2 regions of the Paenibacillus sp. YPG26 genome follow, and region 1 is predicted to be linked to the other one. Evidence: riboswitches for the same ligand, from Rfam matches in the RefSeq annotation. Region 1 holds a riboswitch; the other holds the start of a gene.

Region 1 (7,963 bases):
TGTACAAGAAAAGCTGAATACGAGGTATACTTAATATAAACAGAGCCGCAAGCAAGAGAATGTCATTATTCATAGGAGGAGTGTCATGCTTCACGCTTCTACGTCTTCATTTGTGCTGAAGCCTGCCTTTGCCAAGATCGTCTGTGAACCCGGATGGAAATGGCAGAAGCGGGAGAAACCGCTTGAGAATTACGATTTGTTCTACGTATGGAGCGGCGAAGGAACCGTAGTTCTGAACGGCCGTTCGATTCCGGTCAGCCGGGGAAGCTGCTTCCTGTTCCGCCCGGGCGACTATACGAGTGCAACGCATAATCCGCAAAAGCCGCTTGTGCTGACCTACATTCACTTTGATATTGACGAGCCTGTATCCGAGGTGCCGGGAGCTTACCGGGTGATTGAGGATACACTCGATTTCGAATATATGCTGTCCCGTTATGTGCGGCTCTTCCTCATTAAAGCTTATGCGGCTGAGGAAGAAGCCCGTCTCATTCTGAAACAGCTAATGATCTATCTGCTTCGGCAGGAGCGGGAAGGCCCTGTAGAGAGGAAGGTTAGCAATCAGCTGACCGAGGTCATTCACGAGGTAGCCAACTATGTGCTGCAGCATCCAGGTCTCCCTCACCGGGTTGAAGATCTCGCTGCCAGAGCAGGTCTCTCGGCCAGATACTTCTCGATCAAATTCAAGGAGCTGACCGGGGCCTCCGTTCAATCCTATATTATCAAGTGCAGAATTGACCGTGCCCAGCATCTTCTGCTGCATGCGGGTATGAACGTGACGGAGGTGGCGGATGCCCTTGGTTATCGGGATATTTTCTTCTTCAGCCGCCAATTCAAGCAATATACAGGCAAGAGTCCCTCGGAGATCCGCTAAATATTTTTTTGAGATGATGTTTCAAGAGAAGAGTAGCGGGGTAATGGTTATTTATGTTAAATTTAAGTAAGTAAGGGAGGAGGTGTCACTTATGAGCAGAAGACGGCGGATGCGCAGCAGAGGGAGCTTTTCTCAAGGTTGCAGCATTTTTCGGAATCGTATGCGCCGGGTTCGGCCAGCTGCTGAACGTGAAGAATTCTGGTTCTAATACTTAAGTTATGTCAAGTCAATCACATATTCGGCACAGACGTGCTGTCAAGAGGCTGCTGGGGATCCGGCAGCTTCTTTTTATGGGCAGATTCTTCAACGGGTCCGGCTTACTTCATGAAGGCTTGCATATTCCAGGAAATCCAAAAAGGCATCAAGCCGTCTCTCCCGAGGCTGCTTGATGCCTTTCGATATCACATTTAATCCCGGTAGAATCTCCCGAGCAGAGTACCCAGCTTCACAGGTGTGCCGATGGCCAGGTCTGGCAGAGGTTCGAAGGTTCCGTTCTCGGTCAACAGGACAACCGTGGAGCCAAATTCGAAATAAGCCATGTCATCGCCGCGGTTCCAGGAGCTCGCGGTCTCATCTGTATATTTGATGCTGCTGACATTCATGGCTCCAACCTTAACGACGGCGACCTCACCCCGTTCATGGGAGATGTAGGTGATCAGCCTTTCGTTCCGGCTAAGCACGCCTTTCATATGAGTCAGACCAAAATCATTGACCGGAAATACCCGGCCTTTCAGATGCTCGCTCTCGACCTTCTGGCCTGTAACCGGAGCATGAATGCGGTGGTAGTTGGTCGGGCTCAGATAGAGCACGAAGAAGTACCCATTCTTATAGGTCTCCATATGTGGAGAATGGCCCAGAAGCTCCGCCAGAGAATAATCTTGTCCCTTGACCCCCGGGATTAAGCCTGCATTGACAGGTCCCATGCCGGTAATCAGTCCATCAACGGGGCTGATCAGGGCATCTGGAACATCAGGGATCGGACGCATGCCCGCCTTCAGACGGCGGGAGAAGAATTCATTCAGGGAGCGGTATTCGCTAATATCTTTCTCCGCTTCGTGCAGCGGAATATTATAAGTTCTTGCAAAAGTGCGAATGATGTGACGGCTGAATCCGGAATGGGAAAAGTGACCCATAATTTGAGAGATCCATTTCCGGGAGGAAAGCTCGGTCATCAGCCTCATCACTTTTTTTGCCATGGGGCAACCTCCTTACAAACAGATAAGACAAAGCTTATATTGACATAGAACCCGCATGAAATCAACCATTACCCCTTATTTTGATCCACAATTGCTTGAACCACATATGGAAAATAGTGTATATGGATGATAGCATTATGTTCATACGGTCTGGCTTTGTCTCAAAATAATCCCGCTTGAAGGTGCCAATTGCAATTAAAGTGATGGGAATGGATCGCTTTCTTCCAGGGTTTGTCTTCGTTCAATCTCGTCTTTAAGCAGCTGCAGGAACTCCTGATTCAGCTCAAGCCTAACTGCATTTTGGTATGCTGTAATTAAGGTTTCGTAGCTCATTTGTGATAGACCCATTTCATTGATCATACAGCAAATCTCCCCTTGGTAAGGTAATTGCTGTTTTCGGCAACCCAGCCGCCATTGCTTTATTCTGGCCTGTGGCTTTGCGTCCTTACCTCTCGGTAAGTTTGCGTTTTCGAACAGACATCTTTTTATTAGTTTATCGGATTTTGACAGCAAAATATTGAGAATTAGGAACTATGATAAGATTACTAAATTTTGTCTAATCCACAGGATGGCACATTAAAAAATAGTGAAATCGGAGGTAGAGTTATGCGAATTAGAGAGGTGGAGCTGCTGACGGACTCGATCGAAGCCGTCAAATCGTTTTATCATGGATTGCTGGAACAGCCGATTCTAACCGAAACGGAGGAGGTCATCTCGCTCAAGGCCGGTGAGTCGGTACTTACCTTTACGCGTTCCCATCTGGATGAGTCTCCGTACTACCATTTTGCGTTCAACATTCCTGAGCGGAAATGTGAGCAGGCGCTGAGCTGGCTGCAGCACAAAGGGATAGCTGTGTATTCGGTTAACGGGCAGGATATTCAGTATCACGAGACTTGGCATTCCGATTCAATCTACTTCTGTGATGCTGTGGGAAATATTCTGGAATTCATCGCACGGCATGATTTGAAGGATGAGGATACGGGCCCTTTTACGGCTGCAGATGTTAAAAACATAAGTGAAATAGGTCTGCCCGCCCGGGATGTAATAGCATTGTCCGACACACTGAGAGGTGAGTATGCTCTCCAGTCCTATAAGTCAGCGGGACCGACATTCTCTCCATTGGGCGATGAGGAAGGGCTGCTCATTCTTGCCGCAGTGGGGAGAATCTGGTTCCCTTCCGATAAAGCTGCAAAGTTGTTCCCTATTACGGTAGATATCTCTGAAGGCAGCACAAGCAGGGAGTTCATAGTGGCCGATGGCTATGTAATTAGGTCCTGATTAATATGAAGTAATGGTCAAGACATATGTATAAAAGATAAATAGACGTGCAGTCCCAATGTGGGAATGCACGTCTTTTGTTGGCTGCTTAGCATTACTGGCATCGATAATCAATTCACTCCCTGCGGTTGTGCAGGTGCCAGGCGAAGGCCATAGGTTCACGGTACGTTGCCTTCCAAATATCGCCCATGCCAGCCTTCTTGAAGCCGTACCGCTGATCACGTCCGTTGCACTCGATGAAATAGATTCGGCCATCTTGGGTTACTCCAATGTCGAGCCCGAGGTCTGCAAGGAGCGGAAGTTTCATCGATAAGTAACTTGCTATAGTTAGAGCCAAGTGCTCCACCTGAGCAATAACTACGGAGGTCTGGGAAGAGGGCATAACCTCGGCAAGGAGCTCGGGTACAGGGCAAGCCTTGCCTCCTCCCGCCAGATTGGAGACGAACATGCCGGGCGGGGATTTTTTGGCGAACATGCCGGTGACTGCCCACTCTCCGGTCATTCCCCGCTGCACCGTCACCCGGAAGTCGAAGGAACGGCCTTTGCTTTCTGCAAGTGGAATCCGTTCTTGAATCAGATATGGGAACCGGTGAAGATACTGCTGCACATAGGGGGGAAGCTCTCCTCTGCGAAGCTTGTGCTGGATGCAGGCCGGCCTGCGCATCGATGAGGGATAAGTGATTCTCCAACCGGACTTGTCATGACGTAACCGTATTATTCCTCTTCCCACCGTCCCCCGGCATGGCTTTAGAATCAGATCGTGATGGATCTCCATGAAACGGCGAAGGGCTGGGTAGGAGAACACCGCTGTGTCAGGCAGACTGTCTCTTAAGAAGGGGTCGGCCGACAGCAGGCGGTGTATGACATCTTTGCCATAACGATTGTTCACGTTAAATACCTCTACACCTCTCGAAATGAGAACCCTGATTGTCGGGTGGGCGGCATTGTTCTGAAAGATAGCGCGATTATGAATGACATCAGGTATGGGCATGGACACCTGCTCATACTGATGGTTTTGATAGATGTAGGCAGCTGTCCGCCCCTTACGGATATGGATATCGCCGATATGGATAAACACAGGGATCAAGCCGAATTCTGCCGCCGCTTCTTCATAGTTCGAGAGTGATTCCTGTCCGGTTTTTCGCCTAGGCACGCCGCGGTACATCGCAGCATTAAGCAGAATACCCACATATCTGTAGCTCATGCCCGGTCCTCCTCTTCATCTTCGGTGATTCCCTGTTGTTCAAGTGTCTTATGTCAGTCTATGTATAGATGATTAAAAGGAATGGACGACTGTTCCGCGGCAGACGCCTGTTTTGGGACGGTGTCACACCTCCCCGGTTCCCCCAATATATTAAGATTGTAAAAGCCGGATTAGGGAGGGACTTAAGTTGTCAGTTCAGCAAAAGGTGGCCGTCATTACGCCGGGGGTATTTGTCATTCCATCAGGGCGGAGCAGCTCCGTAGAACGCGTCATTGAGAAGACGATGCCCCTTGTACCCGGCGAATTCGATATTCGGGTGTTCAGCAGATCGGGAGGCCACCTGCCAGCCAAGGGCATGCTCGGGACAGTACCCTGTTATCGGATCCCAGGAGGTGCTGCGTACCTGCCCGGCATTCTGCGTCATCTAAGGAACTGGATGCCGGATACCGCCGATGTGCATAACCGTCCTGCGCTGGCTTATGGGCTGAAGAGGCATTTGCCTCATATTCGGGTTAATCTGACGCTTCACTCCACAACCTTCATCAGTCCGTCCTGTCTTCCAGAAAGCAAAGCGTACCTGATGCTGGGAAGTGTGGACGGCATTATTGTGAACAGCTGCTATCTGCGTGAAGAGGTGCTGCGCAGGTTCCCCAAGCTAAGGACTCCGGTGCATGTGAATCCGCTGGGTGTCAGCCTCGAAGACTTCACCCCTCGCTGGACACCGGCAGGAGAGGCCCTTAGACGTGCAAGACTGTCCGAGTATGGATGGGAGAACCGGAAGATTATTCTTTTCGTCGGCAGACTGCTTCAGGGAAAAGGAATTCACCGGCTGCTGGCCGCGCTGCCCCGAATTGTGGCAGAGGAGCAGAGCGCACTTGCTCTGATCGTCGGCAGTGCCTTCTACGGAGTGAACCGGGAGACGGCTTATGTAAGAAGCTTGAAGAAGCTGGCTGAGCCGGTGAGTGAACATGTGTCGTTCCTATCCTATGTTCCTTATCCGCGTGTTGCGGATTTATATAATCTGGCTGATGTTGTGGTTGTCCCTTCACTTGAGAATGAGGCCTTCGGGCTGGTTAACCTGGAAGCTATGGCCTCAGCTGTGCCGGTAATAGCCTCAGAGGTGGGGGGAATTCCCGAAATTGTACAGCACGACAGATCGGGTATCCTGCTGCCCAAGGACTGCGCAAATATAGCCCTTGAAGACAGTGTGCTGCGGATACTTGGAGATGAACAGCTGAAGCGTAGCTTCGGGCTGGCAGGGAGAGAACTTGCCAGAAGCGAATTCAGATGGCAGCACTGCGCGGCGCGGTGGGCGGACCTAATGGGGGCCGGGTTGTCCAAAGTGATACACAGCTGCAGCGTGTAGTCCTGACTGCTTAATTGGGCTTCGTGGAGCTGAATTTAGGCGGGGATTTGATAAAAGCAGCCAAAGGGCTGATCGGACACCACTCAGCGGTGTCTGATCAGCCTTTTGGCTGTATTGCAGATGAGTCGTCTGCTAACAGGGACTGTTATTCCGCCAGGCGGGCTGAAATGCAGTCGATGACAATTGTACGTTTGCCGTTACAAGATATCCGGTGTGACATAAGCTAAGGTATAGTCCATGGAACAATTCAGTCACAGGGAGGTGGATGGCCATGGAGAGCAGGCGGAACAAGACGACCGTGAACAGGATCCGCCGAAGTTCCCGTTCGAGATCAAGAACCAAGCAGAGCTGGCATGTCGTTAATGATCCCGACCCGCTGGTGTCCATCATTATTCCCGCGATGAATGAACGGCGTACGATAGCAGGTGTAATGAAAGAGGCAGCCAGGGTGCATCCGAGCAGTGAAATTATCGTGGTAGCCAACGGCTCGGTTGACGGGACCGCAGAAATAGCGGGGAAGCATGGTGCCCGTCTCCTGTATTATCCATATCCGCTCGGACACGATGTGGGCAGACGTGTCGGTGCCGAGGCCGCCAAGGGCAGAGTTCTTCTCTTCATTGATGCCGATATGGAGATACCTGCGCGTCATCTAAGGCCTTTTGTTAATGCGGTGTTATCCGGAACTGATGTGGCGCTCAATGATTACAGCGGTCCTGTGGACCGTAAGGATGCGCATCCCGTGGTTCTGGCCAAACATACTCTGAACGCTCTTGTCTCACGCCCTGATCTCAGAGGAGCATCCTTAACCGCGGTTCCACATGCGCTAAGCCGCCATGCTGTGGAGATTATCGGATATCCAGCGCTAGAGATTCCTCCGCTGGCTCATGCGATGGCGGTGACTTTAGGACTCGTGATAAAGCCGGTTCACCCGGTTCCTGTAGGACGATTAAATGCTTCCAGACCGCGCATAAAAGGGACGGATTCACTTACATCCCTTGTGACCGGGGATCATCTGGAGGCCGTGTGCTGGCTGGTTGACAAGCTGGGTCCCCGGGCAGGCCACGATGATATGGACCGTCAGCGGGGGAGGCTCCGATGAGGAATAGACGAAGGCCACTCCGGCGGAGACTTGCGGCTAACCGCAGATCCAGGGCTCGAAGCTTCAAATATAAGGCGGGAGTCCGCTTCGGGGCCAGACAACGGACCCGAAGGAGGGTTCCGCGCAAGCGGCAGGCTGCATATGGCAGGCTTGAACTTAAAGCCTATCGGGCCGGCATCGATGGAGCCGCTGCAGTCCGCCGTGAACAACGAAATGTTGACCACATGCGAATGACATACGCGGCATGGCACGACCGATCGGGACTGGCGAATATGCATTTCACCCGGTTGGCTCCGATCTTGCAAGCGTACTCCAAGGGGTATGCCTCCGTATCCCGGCATGTGCATTGCGGTCTTCCGCTTCCGCTTAGGCGAAGCGCCTCGGCCGTGGTCACGGTATGTAATGAAATGAAGACGATCTCGGCGGTATTATCTGAGCTTGCGAAGCTGCCTTTCCGCGAAATCATTGTTGTGCTTAATGGATGCAGGGATGGAAGCTTTGCGGAAGTCCGTAAGCATCCGGGAGTGACTATCCTGCATTTCCCGGAGCGCCTGGGTCACGATGTGGGCCGCTCTCTGGGAGCGGCAGCTGCCCGAGGAGATATTCTGCTGTTCACTGACGGGGACCTGGTCATCCCGGCAGTGGAGCTTGGCGCCTTCCTCTATGCGGTAGATCAGGGGGCTGATCTGGCCCTGAACAATATTACTCCCTGGCTGCCCGTCTTCTCCAGGCAGGATGAAGTCACACGCAGCAAGTCATTCCTGAATCTTGTACTCGGTAGGCCGGATCTCAGGGCCAATTCGCTAACTGCGGTACCTCATGCTCTGTCAAGACGGGCTGTTGAGAATATAGGAACCGCTGCCCTGGCTGTGCCGCCCAAAGCCCAGGCCTTGGCCATCCAGCATGGACTCGTAGTCACAGCTCCCATGGCTGTGGATGTAATCCGCAA
Region 2 (7,963 bases), 630 kb from region 1:
CTGTTGTATGATAACCCTTTACAATGTGTAAATGAGGTTAACGCTCAAGTAACCTCATTATAGCCTATCCATTTTTAAAAAGCAAATCGGCACGAAAATAAATTTTTAGCTGGGATCTACTTGTACATCCGCTTGTTTACCGCTTACATGGATGCCTGACTTTGGACTCCCAACCGGCTTCAGATCGCGCAGCAGCTCCTCCAGAAGCGCCTTGGCCGCAGTTCCTTCCTTGCCGGAGATCTTAACCACAAGCTGAACGGAGTCCCCTGATTTCAGAATGCGCTCCGCCTGCTGCCTCTTCGTCTCGTAATCATGCTCTTCAATCCGGGCGGTCAGCCGGATCTCCTTTACCTTAGAAGGTTGACTCTTCCTGCGTTCCTGTCCAGCCGCCTGCTTCGCGGCTCCTGCCGGAATCAGGCGGCAAGGGGGCGGGCTGCTCATCATGGATGTGCAGACAAGATCCACCTTAAGCTGCTTGGCCATGGCAAGCGCTTCAACCGTAGGCACGATTCCGAGATCCTCACCGTCCACACCGGTGAGCTGGACCTCGGAAGCTTTTATTTTCTCATTCATGATCATTGTTATCATACCCGGCCTTTCGCTATAATATACGGTACTTCATATACAAAAGGAGCTTTCCCATTATGAGCCATCGTAAAGAGATCGAAGAACAAATCATTCAGAACTATCAGCGGGACGAGCAGATGATGATCCTGATATTCGCACAGTGGTGTGTGAATCACGGACTTGACCCGGCCGAGCTGTATGAGCGGGCTTACCCTCAGCAGACTGCGAACGCCGCCCTGCAGCAGGGAATTGAGCTGACGGTTCCAAAGGAAGAAGCCGGCGAGATTCCACATGATACTCTGCTTAGTGTGCTGTCTTTGTACGGGAACGAGGACCTTGCCTTTGTGGTTACAGAAGAGATCGGGAAGCTGCCCAAGAATAAGAAATAAAGTAAGCGTGAGCTTCTCGCAGGACTGTGGGAGGCTCCTTCTTAATCCCTCTCGACCAGGTACTTGTTCGTCATGTAGTGGGCATCGCCTTTGTTCGTCTTCACCGGCGGCTTCTTCTTATCCAGGAATACAATCTCCTTACACTTGGTACAGTACCATTTAGTCCGGTAGTAAGGAGATTCCGTTGTATAGGTGGTGCCGCATTTACAATCAATATGAATCCATACGGAATTCTTCTTGAACTCCTCTGAAAGTCTGTTGTAGACTACTTCCTGCTGCTTGGGAAGGACCACTTCGCGGTAGCTGGAGAAGACGTTCTGCACTTTGAAATCCGCCACCAGTTCAGGATTCAGCCCGAAGAACTCTTTGCCAATCTCGGTTACAAACTTGGTGCTGCTCTTATAACTGTCCAGCCACTCCCCAATCTGGGCTGCGGAGAGAGGAACCGTTCCTTTAACCCCGCTATTCAACGTGTAGGTCATTATATGTAAATTGTCTTCCTGTTTGTTAGAATACATCCTTATACCTCCTGAATGGATTGAACGAGCTCCATACACCTCATCTATATTTATTCCACTTAATTATTACTCATTAATGTACCACTAAGTAAAGCCTAAACAAAGCCTGTTTGTGTTGGAAAAATCATACTGCTTCACCTGTTGACAAAAAAAAAGAAGAACACGCAGGCGTGCTCTCCTTCTTGAAGAGTTGGAACTATGAATTAGTAAGCCAGAGCGAAAAGGCCGTGGATGTGGGACAAGTAACGAATGTTACTTGCTTCCTTCATCAAGGAAGCCGGAGTTCCCTTCAGGCGGGTCTGGTTAGCACCCAGCATAGCAATTCCGTCTTTGCGTCCAAGGCTTCCAAGCGTACCTGAGAATACCGGATTGAATACTTCGAATGGAGCACCTTTGATCATAGCAGACAGATTGTAGCCGATCGTCTCGCCCATTTGCCATGCCAGCTGAGCTGTCGGCGGGTAAGGACGCGCACCTTCACTTGGAATCACAACCGCGCTGTCCCCGGCGATGAATACATCTTTGTGGGAAGTTGATTGAAGAGATTCCGTTACGGATGCACGGCCGCGGTTAACCTCGATGCCGCAGTTAGCCACAACGGAGTTCCCTTGAACGCCGCCTGTCCATACCAACGTGGAAGTCTCGATGGAACGTCCATCTTTCAGAATTACAGAGGTCGGCTTCATTTCTGTAATTGGCACTCCAGTTACGAACTGAACACCGCGCTTCTCAAGACTGGTTGTCGCACGTTCCACAAGCTCTGGCGGGAATCCTGCCAGAATGGAAGGTCCGGCTTCAACACAGTACAAGGACACTTCGTTGAAATCAATACCTTTTTGACGGCAGATCTCAGGAAGCTCATCCGCGAATTCACCAACAAGCTCAACACCTGTCAAGCCGCCGCCGCCAATCACGAACGTAGCATCCGCTTTGTTCTTGGATTGCTTATATGCGTTAAGTCTTTCTTCCACATGAGCGCGAACCCGGTTCGCATCATCTACGGATTTCAAGGTGAAGCTGTACTCCTGAAGTCCAGGGATTCCGAAGAATGCAGTCTCACTGCCCAGTGCGATGACAAGCGCATCGTATCTGAGGGTATTTCCGTTGCCAAGAACGACCTGCTTGTCATCCGGCTTAATCGTCTGAACGGTATCAATCACCAAATTCACGTTCTTGCCTTTGAGCAGCTTCTCCAGCGGAAGTGCTACTGCTTTCTCATGAAGATTGCCTGCAGCAAGGCGGTGAAGTTCAGTAATAATCTGGTGGGTCGGATAACGGTTAACGACAGTAATGTTCGCTTCATTCGCATCAAGATACTTGCGTGCAGTCAATGCGCTTAGCAATCCGCCGTAGCCGCCGCCCAAAATCAAAATTTGCTTCGACATATCCATCCTCCATTCTAAAATGTTTGTTTAGATTAACGCTGTGCTTTTTGGCGATCGTTCAATGTGTCCAGGAAAGCCTGGGTGAAACGAAGCGATTTTTGCACATTAGGGTCTTTAAGGATTTTGAGCAGGCCAAATACACCGATCGTTGAGGTGTCGGCTTGCGCGCGTTCGTTGGCTTCGATTGCCGTTGCGGCAATTCCTTTGACCTTACCCACTACCGGAGTAGCGAATTCAGAGAACCCGTGTTTCAAGTCGTTAACGAAGACCGGATCCTTGGCAATGCTTTGTGCGAAGTCATAGGCGGTAGTCAGAGCGCCCATCATTTCAGTAAGCTTCGGCAGCTGGTCTACCAGCACCAATAGGGATTGCTGTACCTCCGGCTTCATCAGCTGATCCAGCAATTCTCTCCCAGCTTCAGGGGACACCGCTTGAGAAGCCACTGCCTCCCCGGCAGCAGATGTCTCTTGTTGATTAGAAGTTTGTGACATTTGGAACTTCCTCCTTTACGTTGAATTATACAGCGTGAATTTTGGAACAAGAAAGTGGATGCCTGTCTTAGGTTCACTCTGTATAGTAGTCCGTTATTTACGTAATACCTGCGATAGACCTTACTATCCCCGGAATCAGTGGAGTGATCCGGCAATAGGAAAGGGACTGTTTCTTAACGTCTCCGAGAAGTTGAACAGGCCGAAACGGAACTCTATACTCTTATATTACACCACTTGTCAAAGAACTGAAAAAGAAATTTCACGATATTTTAAATATTGCAGTGAAATTTGGCGTAGACATGCTACAATTTGCTCATGATGCGCATGCTATATGCGGAAAAATTAATAAAAGGAGGCATCAGAATATTATGAAACAAGAGGCTGTATTCCGCCTTCTTTTGGCCATCGTGCTGTTCACGCTTGTCCCGTTCCTGTATGAATACCGCCTGGTTGCGTCCCTGTTCACTGTGATGGGCATTTACTTTGTAGTTACAGGAGCCTCCAAGCTCACCAGGAAACGTCCACGAAAATAATTTGCGCCTGTAGATTTGCCGGTACTTTATGTTTCCCTCAACTCAGCAGGGGTATGCGCCCCAATCCACTCATTCAGGCAAAAAATAAACGGCCCTCTCTTCTTAAGATAAGGGCCGCATGGCCGATTAGTTATAAGCGTACGCCTCTTCAAGCGTATCCATAAATATTCCGGTATAAGAGATCGACTGGGCTAGCTTCTGCATCTGATTCTTGGCAATCAGGGACGATGGATTGATCATCAGAATATGCTTGAACCCGTTCGACATGTACAGCTTGAAGCAGCCTTCGAGCACAGGCAGCATGTCCTGCTTGGATACAGACAGATCTGTAGAATCAATGATCAGCTTGTATGTGGACGGTTCAATGGAATTCACATTCTCCTCGTATTCCTTCAGAAAGGCTTCCGCCTCGTCAGGCTTCATGAACCCGCCAACAGTAATTACCAGCGACTTCTCAGCTTGCTTCTTCTCAAATTTGAACATGATGATATTACTCCTTTATAAGTAAGATATAGTCTAGATGATTAGAATTGATATAAAAGTGCGGACATGGTGTATCCGATTCCTACCGAGCAAAAGACAACTTTATCGCCAGGGGAGATCTTGCCGGATTCAAGCGCCTCTTCAAGTGCAAAGATCGGGCTTGTGACTCCGGTGTAACCATACTTCTCGCCGACAAAAGTATACTTGTCCAGTCCAACATGCATCTTCTCCAAAGTCTCCTCAATCTCGGGACGGGAGAACTGCGAGAACAACCAGTGATCCACATCGGCTGCCAGAATTCCGTTGCGACCAAGCATAATCGTGATGATCTCTCTCCATTCATCCGAGAAGTAGCTCACATCATGTGGAATGAAGCGGAGTCTCTTATCCGATTCCTGAACGCCTTCGCTGAACATCTTAGACAAGCCTACAGCCGGAAAAGTCACGGTATCTCCAAGCTTGGAGTCCGTCTTGTAGTTCGCATCCAGAAAGCCTCCGGGAAGCTCCTGCTTCTCCAGAATGACAGCGGCTGCGCCGTCAGAGAAATTCGGATAGACGATGGTATCATCCTTACGGGCAATATTGCTGACATGTACACTGCCTACAATTAGCGCACGCTTGATGAAGCGGTTCCCCGAAAGGTACTGCCGCACCTGATCCATCGCGGTAAGCATGCCGATACAGTTCGTATTCAGGTCATAGACGATATGTGCGTTAACCGCTCCAATCTCTCTGTGAATCAGCAAGGCATTGCTCGGATAGGTATATTCCGGTGTGTCGGAGACGAACACCACCATATCCAATTCTTCCGCCGCTACCTTGGATTCAGCAAGGAGCTTCTTCGCCGCCTGTACGCCCATAGTTAGTGAATTCTCATTCTCGGTGCTCACCAGGTATCTGGTCTTTCTCCCAAGATGATTCATAAGACCTTCCGATTCCAGGCCCAGCTTGTTGAAATGCTCTACGAAATAAGCGTTGTCATAGGCTGTTGATGGATGGTAGGTTGCAATTCCTTTGATGTGAATCTGTTGCACGTAATGGACCTCCTTGTATAGTAGGTCTCTCCTTATTGAAGCCAGACAAAAGGCCTACTCCTGAGAGCAGACCTGAGGTAATCACCCTAGTATTCATCCCCCGCTGGTAACCGGCTGTCTTAGCATTATGCCTTAGACCCTTGGCTTTGCGTCCTTGCTTTTCAGCAAGTTTGCCTTTTTCAAGTTAGAGAGCTATTAGACCTGTTTTGCTATTCTATTATAGTTCTATTTTCCTGCTATGTAAATAAAATCCTCGTATTTTCCGTAAATTTTTTCCTATTACATTCTACTAATCTCCTGGCCTGCCGTAAAAGTGTAAAAGCCCCCTCTTTCGGGGTATTATTATAGATGTGTGAACTATGAATGGACTGGAGTGATTCAAGGTGGAACTAAGCCATAAGAATGCCCTGATAACAGGTGCCGGAAAAGGAATAGGGCGTGCTGTAGCCATAGCCTTGGCCAAAGAGGGTGTGAATCTCGGATTGATCGCGAGAACCGAATCGGACCTGACAGATCTTGCAGGGGAGCTGCAGAAGGAATATGGAATCAAAGTGAGCATTGCCCCTGCGGATATATCCAATCCCGCCGAAGCCGAAGCTTCCGCAGCCAAGATCAAGCAGGAGCTTGGCTCCGTGGATATCCTGATCAACAATGCGGGGATCGCCAAATTCGGAACCCTGCTTGAGATGGATCCCGAGGAATGGAAGAGAATTCTTGATGTGAACGTAATGGGGACTTACAACGTCACCCGTGCCGTCCTGCCTGATCTGGTCGCCCAGAACAAGGGTGACATCATTAATGTAGCCTCTACAGCTGGTGAGCGCGGCTTCGCAACAGGATCGGCCTACTGCGCCTCCAAATTCGCCCTCATGGGCATGACCGAGTCACTGGCACAGGAAGTCCGCAAGCATAACATCCGCGTTACGGCTCTGACGCCGAGCACGGTCAATACGGACCTTGCCACAAATGCCGGACTCAAGATCGGTGATGAGGACCGGATGATGCAGCCTGAGGATGTGGCCGAGCTTGTTCTGGCCGCGCTGAAGCTTCCTGCACGGGTGTTCCTGAAGACCGCTGGCATCTGGACGACGAATCCGCAGTAAATGAGAAAAAGAGCCGCAGATTAGCGGCTCTTTTTCTCATTTACTGTATCCTATGATGAGCTGTTAAGCTCTCTCACGGTTGTTCACACCCGCGAGAAATTTAAGACTGTACAGCGCGCACAGGCCGACAATCACGTATACCAGCCTGGACAAGCCGCTGTCCGCTCCGCCAAAGATTGCGGCGACCAGATCGTATTTGAACAAGCCGACAAGCAGCCAGTTAAGTCCGCCAACGATTAGCAGCACCAGGGCAACCGTATCTAATGTTTTCATATTCTTGACCTCCATCCTGTCCGATTTGCAAAGCAAGTATCTTCATGTAATATCTTTACCCTACTGGAAAATTATTAAACCTGCTCTACAATCTATTTAGGAAGGGAGTTAAGTTAATGACCACGCCCACAGCCGTCCCCTATCTGCTTGGTGATGACGGCATTATTCCTAACAACCCGGATCTGCCCGTCCTCGTGTATCCCGAGGTGTTCAAGCATCATCCTCATAAGACCGAGGCCATCTTCAATTCGCATGGCTGGCTGAACAGCTGGACGAATGGCGTGTTCAGTTACCACCACTATCACAGCAACTGCCACGAGGTGCTTGGGGTGATCCGCGGTACCGTCCTGCTTCAGCTCGGTGGCGAACAAGGGCAGCAGATCCGGTTAAATACCGGGGATGTCGCTCTGCTTCCAGCCGGAACCGGGCATAAGAAGCTCTCCGCAAGCCCGGACTTTCAGATTGTGGGCGCTTATCCAGGCGGAATGGAGTATAACACCCGCCGGGGAACAGCAGAGGACCGGCAGAAGGCTCTCGCCGAGATTCCGGAGGTACCGATCCCCGACACCGACCCCGTCAATGGGAAGGCCGGGCCTGTACATACGCTATGGAGGAGAGGAACCTTGCGCGGTTAGCGGATTATACCTGGTGAGTATTTGACCGGGACAAGCGGGTTGCCGAAGGATGTAGCACATTGAGTAGGACCATATCCGAACAGGATAAGCGATAAGGACAATGCTCTTCCCGGAGCCGTTCGAGCGTGAACCGAACTCATAACGCATAAGACAGGGCCGCCCCTTGCGGAGCGGCCCTGCCTCTTCATTTTTTATGGCACATATTGCTGTACGATCTTGGTTACCTGGCCGTTCTTAATCGTAATATGATAAGGAAATGCCTGCACGTCTAACAGCTTGGTATTGCGGAAGATAGACTGGAATTTCTTAAGCGATACATGCTCATTCCACTTGATATCCATGTCCTCAAGCTTGCCAGTACGGTCGTAGATCTGCATCATGACCTTCGCGCCAGCCGCGACCTGGTAGTTAACCGTGCGATTGCTGTCATTCGTAATGTAATAACCGTCCAGAGCTCCCCCAATCTCCTTGTAAGCCTCGGGCTCGCGCTCCTTGAACTTCACATCCGCATCCTTCCCCATATACCAGCCGATCGGGTCCACGGTAATGCGC

Evidence for each region. A riboswitch is a leader RNA that binds a small molecule or an ion and turns the genes downstream of it on or off. The one in region 1 is predicted to bind cyclic di-GMP.
Region 2: another riboswitch for cyclic di-GMP. It lies ahead of LDO05_RS17445 (ketoacyl-ACP synthase III); the one in region 1 lies ahead of sda (sporulation histidine kinase inhibitor Sda).

What each region holds. Positions count from the first base shown of each region.
Region 1 covers NZ_CP084530.1:3,043,743-3,051,705, reverse strand. The annotation lists gene pdxR (MocR-like pyridoxine biosynthesis transcription factor PdxR) at 1-34, shown strand, start outside; gene LDO05_RS14465 (helix-turn-helix domain-containing protein) at 86-871, shown strand; gene asd (archaetidylserine decarboxylase) at 1,279-2,067, opposite strand; gene sda (sporulation histidine kinase inhibitor Sda) at 2,263-2,427, opposite strand; cyclic di-GMP riboswitch class I at 2,463-2,543, opposite strand; gene LDO05_RS14450 (VOC family protein) at 2,674-3,345, shown strand; gene LDO05_RS14445 (YheC/YheD family endospore coat-associated protein) at 3,461-4,549, opposite strand; gene LDO05_RS14440 (glycosyltransferase family 4 protein) at 4,737-5,915, shown strand; gene LDO05_RS14435 (glycosyltransferase family 2 protein) at 6,187-7,014, shown strand; gene LDO05_RS14430 (glycosyltransferase family 2 protein) at 7,011-7,963, shown strand, end outside.
Region 2 covers NZ_CP084530.1:3,678,573-3,686,535, forward strand. The annotation lists gene infC (translation initiation factor IF-3) at 106-579, opposite strand; gene LDO05_RS17415 (hypothetical protein) at 645-956, shown strand; gene LDO05_RS17420 (hypothetical protein) at 998-1,474, opposite strand; gene LDO05_RS17425 (NAD(P)/FAD-dependent oxidoreductase) at 1,678-2,859, opposite strand; gene LDO05_RS17430 (DUF1641 domain-containing protein) at 2,892-3,350, opposite strand; gene LDO05_RS17435 (hypothetical protein) at 3,719-3,883, shown strand; gene LDO05_RS17440 (hypothetical protein) at 4,010-4,366, opposite strand; gene LDO05_RS17445 (ketoacyl-ACP synthase III) at 4,408-5,400, opposite strand; cyclic di-GMP riboswitch class I at 5,503-5,585, opposite strand; gene LDO05_RS17450 (3-ketoacyl-ACP reductase) at 5,784-6,503, shown strand; gene LDO05_RS17455 (DUF378 domain-containing protein) at 6,567-6,776, opposite strand; gene LDO05_RS17460 (cupin domain-containing protein) at 6,893-7,411, shown strand; gene LDO05_RS17465 (hypothetical protein) at 7,603-7,963, opposite strand, start outside.